Regions from separate parts of the Dactylosporangium sp. NPDC050588 genome, predicted to be linked through region 1. Evidence: riboswitches for the same ligand, from Rfam matches in the RefSeq annotation. Region 1 holds a riboswitch; the other holds the start of a gene.
The links. Region 1 has a riboswitch for S-adenosylmethionine ahead of AB0I21_RS33675 (aminotransferase class V-fold PLP-dependent enzyme). Riboswitches for the same ligand answer to the same signal wherever they lie in the genome.

Region 2: linked by a shared signal. The riboswitch ahead of thrC (threonine synthase) and the one ahead of AB0I21_RS33675 (aminotransferase class V-fold PLP-dependent enzyme) in region 1 are both predicted to bind S-adenosylmethionine.

Annotation. Positions count from the first base shown of each region.
Region 1 covers NZ_JBFAJA010000055.1:27,862-33,580, forward strand. The annotation lists gene AB0I21_RS33660 (AI-2E family transporter) at 1-299, opposite strand, end outside; gene AB0I21_RS33665 (co-chaperone GroES) at 446-775, shown strand; gene AB0I21_RS33670 (PrsW family intramembrane metalloprotease) at 766-2,214, opposite strand; SAM riboswitch class IV at 2,541-2,658, shown strand; gene AB0I21_RS33675 (aminotransferase class V-fold PLP-dependent enzyme) at 2,671-3,864, shown strand; gene ligD (non-homologous end-joining DNA ligase) at 3,911-4,777, opposite strand; gene ligD (non-homologous end-joining DNA ligase) at 4,770-5,719, opposite strand, start outside.
Region 2 covers NZ_JBFAJA010000095.1:44,696-50,414, reverse strand. The annotation lists gene AB0I21_RS47040 (MFS transporter) at 1-393, opposite strand, end outside; gene AB0I21_RS47035 (helix-turn-helix domain-containing protein) at 445-939, shown strand; gene AB0I21_RS47030 (GNAT family N-acetyltransferase) at 928-1,953, opposite strand; gene thrC (threonine synthase) at 2,336-3,604, opposite strand; SAM riboswitch class I at 3,615-3,753, opposite strand; gene AB0I21_RS47020 (glucosyl-3-phosphoglycerate synthase) at 3,862-4,788, shown strand; gene AB0I21_RS47015 (hypothetical protein) at 4,846-5,322, opposite strand; gene AB0I21_RS47010 (ABC transporter permease) at 5,359-5,719, opposite strand, start outside.

The sequences.
Region 1 (5,719 bases):
AGCGGGATGAGCACCGTGTCGAGCCGGCTGACCAGCCAGAGCAGGACCGCGAGGGCCGCCACGAGGACCAGCAGGCGCCACGACCAGGCGGCGGCGAGCCGCAGGCCACGCGGGATCTCGGCGTCGTCGCGGCTCATCGTCGACGAGTGGATCACGTCGAGCTCGACCGGCGGTGGAGGCGGCAGCACCTCGGCCTCAGCCACTTCCGCGGCGATCGCCTCGCGTTCGAGGCGGGCGTTTTCGAGACGCTGCTCGTACGCCCGCCGGAGATTGGCGCGCACCTGATCGAACCGGCCCACGAAACCCCCTGTGACTGCCTGCGAACCGACCGGACGCTTCACCGTAGTCCGGGTCCCGCGGCGATCGCACGTACCCAGGCGGTAGCGTCGCAACCGTGACAGCCCAGCCAGCCGCCGGTTACCCGCCGGCCACCACCCCGCCCGTCGTGTCCGATGTGGAAGGGGGCCTGCCGATCCGGTTGCTGCACGACCGGGTCCTCGTCCGGCTCGAAGGGGCCGAGGGCGAGCGCCGGCACGCGTCCGGCATCGTGATCCCGGCCACGGCGTCGGTGGGGCGGCGCCTGTCGTGGGCCACGGCCGTCGGGGTGGGGCCCAGCGTACGGTCGATCGTGGCCGGCGACAGGGTGCTGTTCGACCCGGAGGACCGCTCCGAGGTGGAGCTGCAGGGCCGCGACTACGTGCTGCTGCGCGAGCGGGACGTGCACGCCGTCGCGGCGCGGCGGGTCGAGCCGGACTCGACGGGGCTCTATCTGTAGGTGTACGGGTAGGGGTATCCGGCGTACATCGGCGGCGGGGGCGGAGGCGGCACGACGACCGGGACGGGCACGACCGGGGTGGGCGGAGCGGCGAGCACCCGGACCATCCCATCCGGGAAGGTGATGTGGTACCTGCTGCCGTCCCACACCGCCAGGGGCGCCTGCGGATCGCGCCCGACGAAGACCTGCCGGTAGGCGGCGAGCGCCGTCAGCAGCTGGCGTTCCTCGGCGAGGGCCTCCATCCGGCGGGCCGGCGTGTTGTCCAGGCCGCGGCGCATGCCGTCGCGGAGCAGGGCGAGCTTCGTCGCGTCGAACTGGAAGGCTTTCATCGCCTTGGCACCCGGGTCGCCGGCGACCCGCTTGGCCCACCGGCGGGCGGACAGCCGCCTGCCGAGCGTGCCGAGCGACGCCACCTCCGGCGGGGAGAACCAGCCGGCCCGCGCGTACTCGGTGAGCATCCGCTCGGTCAGCCTGCCCTCGGCCGCGCGCTGCCACAGCGCGAAGCCGACCATGCAGAGGAAGATCGGCATCATGACGGAGAAGTAGCCGTACAGCAGGATGATCGGCTTCGCGGCGGCGATCACCGACATGAGGTTCCACGAGCCGTGCAGCAGCATCGCGAGCAGCAGGCCGGCGAGGGGTGCGAGCCACTTGACCGCCTTCGTCGAGCTGCGCGACGCGGTGCCGAGCCCGATCGCGGTCATCGACGTGAAGAGCGGATGCGCGAACCCGGTCATCAGGATGCGCACGATGAAGATGCCGACGAGCGCCGCCGCGCCCTTCACCGCGCCGCCCTGCTCGGCGGTGTCGGCGTAGCCCTTGTACCCGAGGTACAGGATGTTCTCCACCATCGCGAACCCGGTCGCGGACAGCCCGCAGTAGACGATGCCGTCGATCAGGCCGGAGAACGCCCGGGGGCGGCGCCACAGCAGCAGGACCGGCCCGAGGGCCTTCATGCTCTCCTCGATGAACGGCGCGACCACGACCGCCACGATCGCGTCCGACAGGCCGAGCTTGTCGGCGAGGACCCCGCCGGCGGTGTTGACCACGAGCGCGACGCCGGTGGCCACGCAGGCGCCCCAGCCGAAGACGAAGACGAGATAGCGGACGGGCTCCGGCTCGTACCGGTCGAGCCACAGGAAACAGGAGACCAGCAGCGGCACCGGGATGACGGCCGCGCCGACGCCGATGACGAGGGCGGTCCATCCGCCGCTGAAGCCGAAGAACGCCAGCAGCGCGACGCCGCACGCCGCGATGCCGCCCATGACGCCGATGAGCGTCCAGAGGCGGCGGCGGTCGGAGCGCTTGGCGGGCGGCGCGGCGGCCAGGGCGAGGGCCGCGGTCGGGTAGCGCTGCTCGCCGGTGTCGGGGGCGGCGTCCTCCGTCACGTTGGGCACGACGTCGGCGCCGGCCGCGTCCCACCCCTGCGGCGCGGCCATACCGGCGGCCTGCCCGGCCGTTCCACCAAGATCTCCGCCCGAAGCACCGCCCGAAGCACCGCCGGAAGCACCGGTCGATGCGTCGGGCCCCTTGTCCAGGGCGACCGGCTCGCCGCTGGACGGGACCGGACCGCCGCTCAACGGGGCAGGTGCGGGGATCGGAGCTGCCCAGGGTGACCGTTCCTCGGGCGCGGCAGAGGCGGCCGCTGGTCGTACATCACCCGACGACGGCGACAAGGTGGCGTCACGGTTACCCGGATCCTGAGGCGTCCCAGTCGGCGGGAGATCGGTCATGGGCCAACCATATCCGCGCTACGGTGAGACCAGGTCATGAGTGCCAGCGCTAAAGCCCCGGCTTGCTGGCCGGCAACCCTCGCGTTCGCGGCGGGGTGCCCCGGGTGATGACACGGTCCGGCACGCGGTGTGTCCGGGCAAGCGCGAGCGGAGGACTCTGCCATGTCCACGATCCTGTCCCCCGGTGACGTGAAGCTGCGCGACGGCCGCAGCGTCGACTTCGCCAACCTCGACATCGCCGCGACCGCCCCGTGCCTGCGGGTGGTCGCCGACGCGGTCGCCGAGCTCCTGCCGTTCTACGGCAGCGTCCACCGCGGCGCCGGCGCGCTCTCGGAGCGGTGCACGCGGGAGTACGAGCAGGCCAGAGAGACCGTCGCGGACTTCATCGGCTGCCGCGACGGCGACACGGTCGTCTTCACCCGCAACACCACCGACGCCCTGAACCTGCTGGCCAGGGCGGTGCCCGAGGGCACGACGGTGCTCACGTTCGACGGGGAGCACCACGCCAACCTGCTGCCGTGGCAGCGGAGCCTCCACCTGGACGCGCCGCGCTCGCCGCAGGAGGCGGTGGAATCGCTGGAGTGGGCGCTGCGCCGGCAGCCGTGCGGCCTGGTCAGCGTCACGGCGGCGAGCAACGTGACCGGCGAGGTGTGGCCAGTGGCGGCGCTCGCCGAGGTGGCGCACCGCTACGGGGCCCGGCTGGCGGTCGACGCGGCGCAGCTCGCCCCGCACGCCCCGGTCGACCTGACCGCACTGGGCGCCGACTACGTGGCGTTCTCCGGGCACAAGGTCTACGCGCCGTTCGGGGCCGGGGTGCTGGCCGGACGGGCGGACTGGCTGGACGCCGCCGAGCCGTACCTGGCCGGGGGCGGCGCGAGCGCCAGCGTCGGCGACGACCTCGACGTCCGGTGGGCGACCGGGCCGGCGCGGCACGAGGCCGGCACGCCCAACCTGCTCGGCGCCGTCGCGATCGCGGCCGCGTGCCGGGCGCTCGCCGCCGCCGACCACTCCGCGGAGCGGGCCCTGGTGGCACGGCTGCGGGCGGGCTTGGCGCGGCTGCCGCACGTGGAGGAGCTGCGGCTGTTCGAGGCGGACGCGGAGCGGGTCGGCATCGTGTCGTTCGCGGTGCTGGGCGAGGACCCCGGCGCGCTGGCCACGACGCTCGGCCGGGACCACGGGATCGGGGTGCGGACGGGGCTGTTCTGCGCGCATCCGCTGACCCGGCGGCTGCTGTCGGAAGCGACGGCCAGGATCGCCCCGTCGGCGCCGGTGCCGCCCCAGGCGGTGCGGGCCAGCTTCGGCCTCGGCACCACGGAGGCCCACATCGACCGCCTCCTGGAAGCCCTGCGCCGCTGAGCCACCAGGCCCGCCGCCGCGGTCCCGCGGTACCGACGGCCCGCCGTCACGACCCGGCGGTGGTGCGGTCCAACACGACGGAAGGGGTGAGGTCGGCGATGGTCAGCGCGCCCTCGGCGACCTCGTCCCAGGTCAGCGGGGCCGAGACCGTCGGCAGGGCACCCGCGCGCAACGAGAACGGCGCGACCGTCGTCTTGAAGGCGTTGTTCTGACTCCAGTCGATGAAGACCTTCCCCGGGCGGAGCTGCTTCGCCATCCGGGCCACGATCAGGTCGGGCCGGAGGCGGGCGAGCTCCTCGGCGACGTCCTTGACGTACGCGCTGATCTCGTCGGCGGTCTCCTCGCCGGACAGCTCGGCGGTCAGCTGCATGCCCTTGCGGCCGGAGGTCTTGGCGGCGGGCTCCAGGCCGTCGGCGGCGAGCCGGTCCCGGACCAGCAGGGCCACCTCGTAACAGTCGGCGAGCGTGGCCGGCGGGCCGGGGTCGAGGTCGATGACGAGCAGGTCGGGGTTGAGCGGCGAGCCGTCGGCGGCGACGCGCCACTGCGGGGTGTGCAGCTCGAGCGCGGCGAGATTCGCCAGCCAGACCAGCGTAGCCAGCTCCTCGACGACGATGAAGTCGATGGTCTCGCGGCCGCGGCTGGAGCCGGGCACCGGCAGCCGGACGGTGCGGACCCAGTCGGGCGTGCCGGCCGGCGCGTTCTTCTCGAAGAAGCTGATGCCGTCGACCCCGTTGGGGTAGCGGATGCGGGTCAGGGGCCGGCCGGTGAGGTGCGGCAGGAGGACCGGTGCGATGCGGGTGTAGTAGTCGATGACCTCGCCCTTGGTATAGCCGACCTGCGGGTACAGGACCTTGTCGAGGTTGGTCAGGTCGAGGTGCCGCCCCTCGACCTCGACCCGGACCTTGTCAGGCATCGACGCCGCCCGAAGCAGCGACGTCCGCAGGGGTGAGGTCGGGCCGCAGGCGCAGGAAGCGGGGGAAGCGGAGCCGCCCGTCGCGCGTACGGTGGCTGAACTTCACCTCCACCACCAGCGTCGGCGTGACCCAGGTCGCGCCGCGGGCGTCCTCGCGGGGCACGGTGCCGGCGAAGGGCGGCTGCGGCACCGACAGGTCACGCAGCGCGTCCAGCAGTGCGCGCTCGGCCGCGTTGGAGATCCCCCCGCCGACCCGGCCGCTGAAGGCGAGCAGCCCACCGGCCGCCGGCACCCCGACGAGCAGGGCGCCGAGGGCGCGCTTGCCGGGCCGCCAGCCGCCGACGACGAACTCGCAGCTCTCCTCCAGCTTGACCTTCACCCAGTCCGGCGAGCGGAGGCCGGGGTGGTAGTGCGATCCGGCCCGCTTCGCCACCACGCCTTCGAGGGCGTTGTTGCGGCTGGCGGCGACGGTCGCCGGGCCGTCGTCGAAGCACGGCGGGATCACCGCCCGCGCCCCCAGCGCGAGCCCTTCGAGGATGCGTCGGCGGCTGGTGTACGGCGATGCGAGCACATCCTTGCCCGCGGCCCTCAGCACGTCGAACGCCAGGTAGGACACGGGCAACGCGACCGCCAGCCGCGCGGCCCGGGCCGGCTCGCGCACGTGCATCCGCTCGGCCAGCAGCTGGAAGGACGGCCGGCCGGCCTCGTCCATGGTGACGACCTCACCGTCGAGGACGGTGTCGTCGAGGCCCTCGCCGATCGCCGCGAGCTCCGGATAGGCGGCGGTCACCTCGACCCCGCTGCGCGCGTAGAGGCGGGTGACGCCGGCGGTGACGACGGCGATCGCCCGGATGCCGTCCCACTTGAACTCATACGACCAGCCCGGCCCGGTCGGAAGCGGGCCGGTCGAGGCGAGCATCGGTGCGGGCGGCCCGGTCCCCA
Region 2 (5,719 bases), on a different contig from region 1:
CAGGAACGGCAGGTAGCTCTGGTACCCCACGTCGAAGAAGACCGTGCACACCCCGCAGAGCAGGCCCACCACGTACAGCTGCGGCATCCGCAACGTGTCGCTCCACCACGCCAGCGGCACGGAGGCGAGCAGGACCGCCCGCAGGAGGTCGGCGACGATCATCGTCTCGCGCCGCCGGAGCCGGTCCACGAGGGCCCCGGCGGGCAGTCCGACCAGCAGGAAGGCGGCGGTCTCGCAGGCCGCCAGGACCCCGACCTCCAGCGCGGTCGCGTCGAGCGTGAGCACGGCGACGAGCGGCAGCGCGAGCAGGGTCACCTGGGTGCCGACCTGGCTGATGGTGTCGGCGGTGAAGAGCAGCCGGAAGTCGTGATCGCGGAGCAGGCCCAGTCTCACGGACCCACTGTCGATGACCGATTGGGAAAAGTCAATCGGTAGACTCGGACGATGCGGCGACCAGCGACCGACGCGGAGGCCAAGGCACTCGCCTCCGGCGTCCGCCTGCGCATCATCCGGCTCTGCCTGGACCGTGCGCTCACCAACAAGGAGATCGCCGAGCGGCTCGACGCCAACCCGGCGACCGTGCTGCACCACGTCCGGACGCTGGTCGCGACGGGGTTCCTGGTGCCCCAGGAGGAGCGCCGCGGGCCGCGCGGCTCCCGCGAGGTGCCTTACCTGTCCACCCGCAAGTCGTGGCAGCTCAGCGGCAGCGGTAGCAACGAGGCGATGCTGGAGGCGTTCCACCAGGAGCTGGCGCTGCTGCAGGACCAGGCGGGATCGGCCAACTTCGCGCGGCTCGGCCTGCGGCTCACCCCGCAGCAGTGGCAGGAGCTGCAGGACAGGTTCGAGGCGTTGCTGGACGAGTACGCCCACAACGACCAGACCCACGGCCAGGCGTATTCGATCTTCCTGGCGATGTACGAGGACCGCTCACGCGACTGATGTCTGCCAGTTGGCCCACCGGTCGAGCGCGCGGAACCCCATCGCCTCGTTGATCGCGATCATGTGCGAGTTGACCTCGGCGTTGAACGTGTCGACGATCCGGACCGCCGGCTCCTGCGCGCGCATGGCCTGCAGGTTGACCAGCTTGGAGATCAGGCCGAGCCGGTGCCCCCGGTGGGCCGGGTGCACCAGGGTGATCTGCTGCCACGCGTGCCAGTCGACGGTCTTGCTCAACCGCAGCGCGCTCAACGCGACGAGCCGGCCGGTCGCGTCGTGGATGACGCCGGTCTCGTATGGGCGCGCACCGTAGCGGGCGCGCGTCTCGTACACCCGCCGCAGACGATCGGCGTCGACCTTCTCCGCCTCCAGGTCGAGGTCACCCTTCGGCGCCTCGTCGAGGAAGGAGCTGTCCAGCAGCGCCATGTCCTCGATCAGTTCCTCGGGCGGCGTGTTGCCCCACTGGACGGTGCTGTAGCCGGCCGCCTTCGGCCAGCTCGTGGCGAGCATCCTCGCCAGCTCGGCATCGTCGGCGGTCGACAGGTCGAGCCGGCGGCGCACGTCCATGAGCTTGTTGTCCAGGCCGAGCGCCGCGGCGAACGGCGCCGAGGAGCCGGTCGGCGCGCCACCGGCGTCGGTGATCACGCTGAAGCCCATCACCGAGGTGCGGCCACGGGCCAGGCCGAAGCCGACCGCGTGCCGGAACAGCGCCCGCCCGACGCCCCGCCGCCGGTGCTCCTTCAGGACCAGCACGTCGAGGAACGATTTGTTCAGATTGTCGAATATCGGGAGATCCGCCTGTACGAGCCCGACCGCGAGACCGTCGCGATACGCCAGGAACGTGTGCCGGTCCGTGCCCGGCATCGGCAGGCGGACCCGGACCTCGTGCTCGGCCCGGCAGCTCGGGGGGAAGTCCGGCAGGTCGGCGAGGATCGCCTCGTTACCGATGGTGAAGGCCGCGTCGACCGCCGCCGGGTCATCGGCGTCCAGCTCGACGATGCTGAGGTCCTGGCTCATGCCCGCCAGCGTGGCGCAGAGACGCATCGACGGACAACAGATATATGGGGACCGGTGGAAATGGTCGAGAGGACGCTCGCCAACACCTCCGGTGTTGTGGTCGCGGGCCTGGACCAGGGTCCGGGCCTCGCGGCGACACGTCCTCCCGCACCGAGCATCCTGGCGCGCGGTCCTGAGGTCGTCAAGTCCCTCGCCGGGTGGCTTCGAGACGCACGGCTTGAGCGCGGTCACACTGCGTCGCGACCGGCTCCGTCGATCGGCTGAGTCGCCCCTCGTCCAAGGAGTGAAAGCGCTCTCTCAGCCGCACCCGCGCCGACACCGTCCGTCACGGCGTCGGCGGGTTGCGCGAAAAAATCAGCCCTCAGCCGAAATGGCCCGGACCTCAGCTCACCAGCCCGGCCTCGCGGACGGACTTCAGCGAGGGCTTGACCCGGTGCGTCGGGCCGACCGTGCCGGCGACCGCATCGAGGGTCTTCAGCCCGTCGCCGGTGTTGAAGACGACCGTCTCCTTCGACGGGTCGAGCCTGCCGGTCTCGACCAGCTTCTTCAGCACCGCGGTGGTGACCCCGCCGGCGGTCTCGGCGAACACGCCGGTCGTGCGGGCGAGCAGCTCGATGCCGGCGCGGATCTCGTCGTCGTCGACGTACTCCATCCAGCCGCCGGTGCGCCGCACCGACTCCAGCGCGTAGACGCCGGCCGCCGGGTCGCCGATGTTGAGCGACTTGGCGATGCCCGTCGGCTTCACCGGCACGATCTCGTCGGTGCCCTTGTGCAGCGCCACCGCGATCGGGTTGCAGCCCGCGGACTGCGCGCCGAACACCGTCCACTCCGTGTCGGGCACGAGCCCGATCTCCACCAGCTCGCTGAACGCCTTGTCGATCTTCGTCAGCAGCTCGCCGCTGGCCATCGGGATCACGACCTGCGCCGGGATCCGCCAGCCGAGCTGCTCCGCGACCTCATACCCGAGCGTCTTGGACCCCTCGGCGTAGAACGGCCGCACGTTGACGTTGACGAACGCCGTGTCCTCGAACTCGTCGGTCTCGGTCAGCTCCGAGCACAGCCGGTTGACGTCGTCGTAGGACCCCTCGATCGCCACGACGTCACCGCCGTACACAGCGCTCATGACGACCTTGCCGGGCTCCAGGTCAGACGGGATGAACACCGTCGACGGCACCCCGGCCCGCGCCGCGTGCGCGGCGACCGAGTTGGCCAGGTTGCCGGTGGAGGCGCACGAGTAGCGGGTGAACCCCAGCGCCTTCGCCGCCGTCAGCGCCACCGAGACGACCCGGTCCTTGAACGAGTGGGTCGGGTTGGCCGAGTCGTCCTTCACCCACAGCGCGCCGGTGATGCCGAGCTCCTTGGCCAGCAGATCCGCCTTGACCAGCGGGGTCAGCCCCGGGTCGAGGGTCACGCGGCCGGCGGGGTCGGTGCCGACCGGCAGCAGCGGCGCATAGCGCCAGATGTTCTGGGGGCCGGCTTCGATCTGCTCGCGGGTGACCCGGCCGAGCGCCTCGGCGTCGTAGCCCACCTCGAGCGGGCCGAAACACTCGTAACAGGCGTGCTGCGCGGCGAGCGGGAACTGGGCGCCGCAGCCACGGCAGACCAGGTGGCGGGCGGGAGAGTCGGTGAAGACGCCGAGCGTCGAGGTCATGGAGGCCTTCCTCTCATCTTTCCCAGGTGCATGGCCTTGCGCACCGGGACGGATTTGGCACCTACCGCGACCGGCCTCAGCGTCGAGACGTGTCGCAGGGGTTGCCGGGGCTTCATCGGGCCGTATCCCTCTGCCCCTCTGGATGAGGTATTCAGTTGTGACGTGCTGTTCGCGTGGTTCGTATTCGAGTGTAAGGGCCGACACGGGTGCCGCTGTATGAGTCATCTCACGAGATGGACCTGACTACGGTTTCACTCATGCATCCCGACGCGGCGGACTGGTTCGCCAAGCGCACCTCGACATGGCGCGACTGGCCCCTCGCCGACCTCTACGACCGCAAGGGCGACACCCGGATCAGCGTCGTGCTGCCGGCGCTGGACGAGGAGCCGACCGTCGCCGAGATCGTCACCGGCGCGCGCACCCTCATGCCCCTCGTCGACGAGGTCATCGTGGTCGACTCGGGCTCCGTCGACCGGACCGCCGAGGTCGCCCGCCAGGCCGGCGCCACCGTCCACCACCGCGACGACATCCTCCCCGGGACCGGCTCCCGACCCGGGAAGGGTGAGGTGCTCTGGAAGGCCCTGGCCGTCGCGACCGGCGACATCCTGGTGTACGTCGACGCCGACCTCACCGACTTCCGGCCGCACTTCGTCACCGGCCTCCTCGGCCCGCTGCTGGACGACCCGGCCACCCAGATGGTGAAGGCCTTCTACGACCGCCCCCTCCTGGACGTCTCGGCCGGCGGCGGCGGGCGGGTCACGGAGCTCGCCGCCCGCCCGCTGCTCAACGCCTACTTCCCCGCTCTGGCCGGCGTCGTGCAGCCCCTCGCCGGCGAGTACGCGGCCCGCCGCTCCCTGCTGGAGTCCCTGCCCTTCGCCGCGGGCTACGGCGTCGAGACCGGCCTGCTCATCGACACCTACCGCACCGCCGGCCTGGACGCGGTCGCGCAGGTCGACCTCGGCCAGCGCACCCACGGTCACCAGGACACCGCGGCCCTGGGCCGCATGGCCGCCACGATCCTGCACACCATCCACGCCCGGATCACCCCCGGTGCCCCGGTCTGGCCGACGCTCACCCAGTTCGTCAGGCGCACCGGCACGGTCACCCCCGCCGACCACCCGGTCGCCCACCCGGACCGCCCCCCGATGACCACGATCCCGGGTTACCGGCAGCCGCTCGCCTAGCCGTTTTCGCTCCTGTACGTCACGCGCAAGGTCAGTCGCTCCCGCCAGAAAAAGCGGTCAGAGGGGGTCGGTGGCGGGGGTGAAGCCCCACAGCGTCGAGGTGGTGATGGCGGCGCCGGCCAGGGCGGTCAGGACGGCGAGCCATTCGGCGGCCAGGAGCCAGACCGGGGTGTCGATGACCGCGGCCGGCGGGTCGCCCGTCAGGGTGGCGACCACGACGACCACCGCGACCAGCGACAGCAGGACCAGGGTCAGCACCACGGTCAGGCGCAGGGCCCAGTGGCCGAAGGTGCGGCCGGTGGCGAAGAGCAGGGCGCAGACGGCGACCAGCGACGCCGCCGACGCCGAGGCCAGGGCGCCGATGAGGGTGAAGATCTGGGCGGTGAAGGCCTCGGCGGGGCCGCTCATCGCGTTGGAGGAGGCGACGTATGAGGTCCAGGCCGCCAGGTTGGCCTGGTCGTAGTAGAGGGTGCCGGAGAGCGCCGCGAGGCCGAGGACGAGGAGCCAGGCACCGCGGAGCGCCGAGGTTCGCATGGACCGGCACCCTACCGGTCAGTACGCGAGACGCATTCAGCTCACCACGTCTTTTCGCAGAAAGCGCCACCACGCGAGGGAGAAGAAGACGGTGGCGTAGGCGAGGGAGGCGATACAGCCCTTCACGATGTCGTCGGTCTGCAGCGGGGTGGAGAGCAGGCCGAGCCAGGCGTCGTTGTAGTGGGTGGGCAGGAAGTTGCGGAGGTTTCCGAGGGCGGTGATCTGGTCCAGGATGCTGGACAGGATCTGCAGCAGCACCGCGCCGCCGACGGCGCCGAGCGGGGCGTCGGTGGAGACGGAGAGCAGGAACGCGAGCGAGGCGACGACCAGCAGCGACACGCACAGGTAGCCGACGATCTCCAGCAGGCGGACGACGCTCGTGCCGGCGGCGATCTCC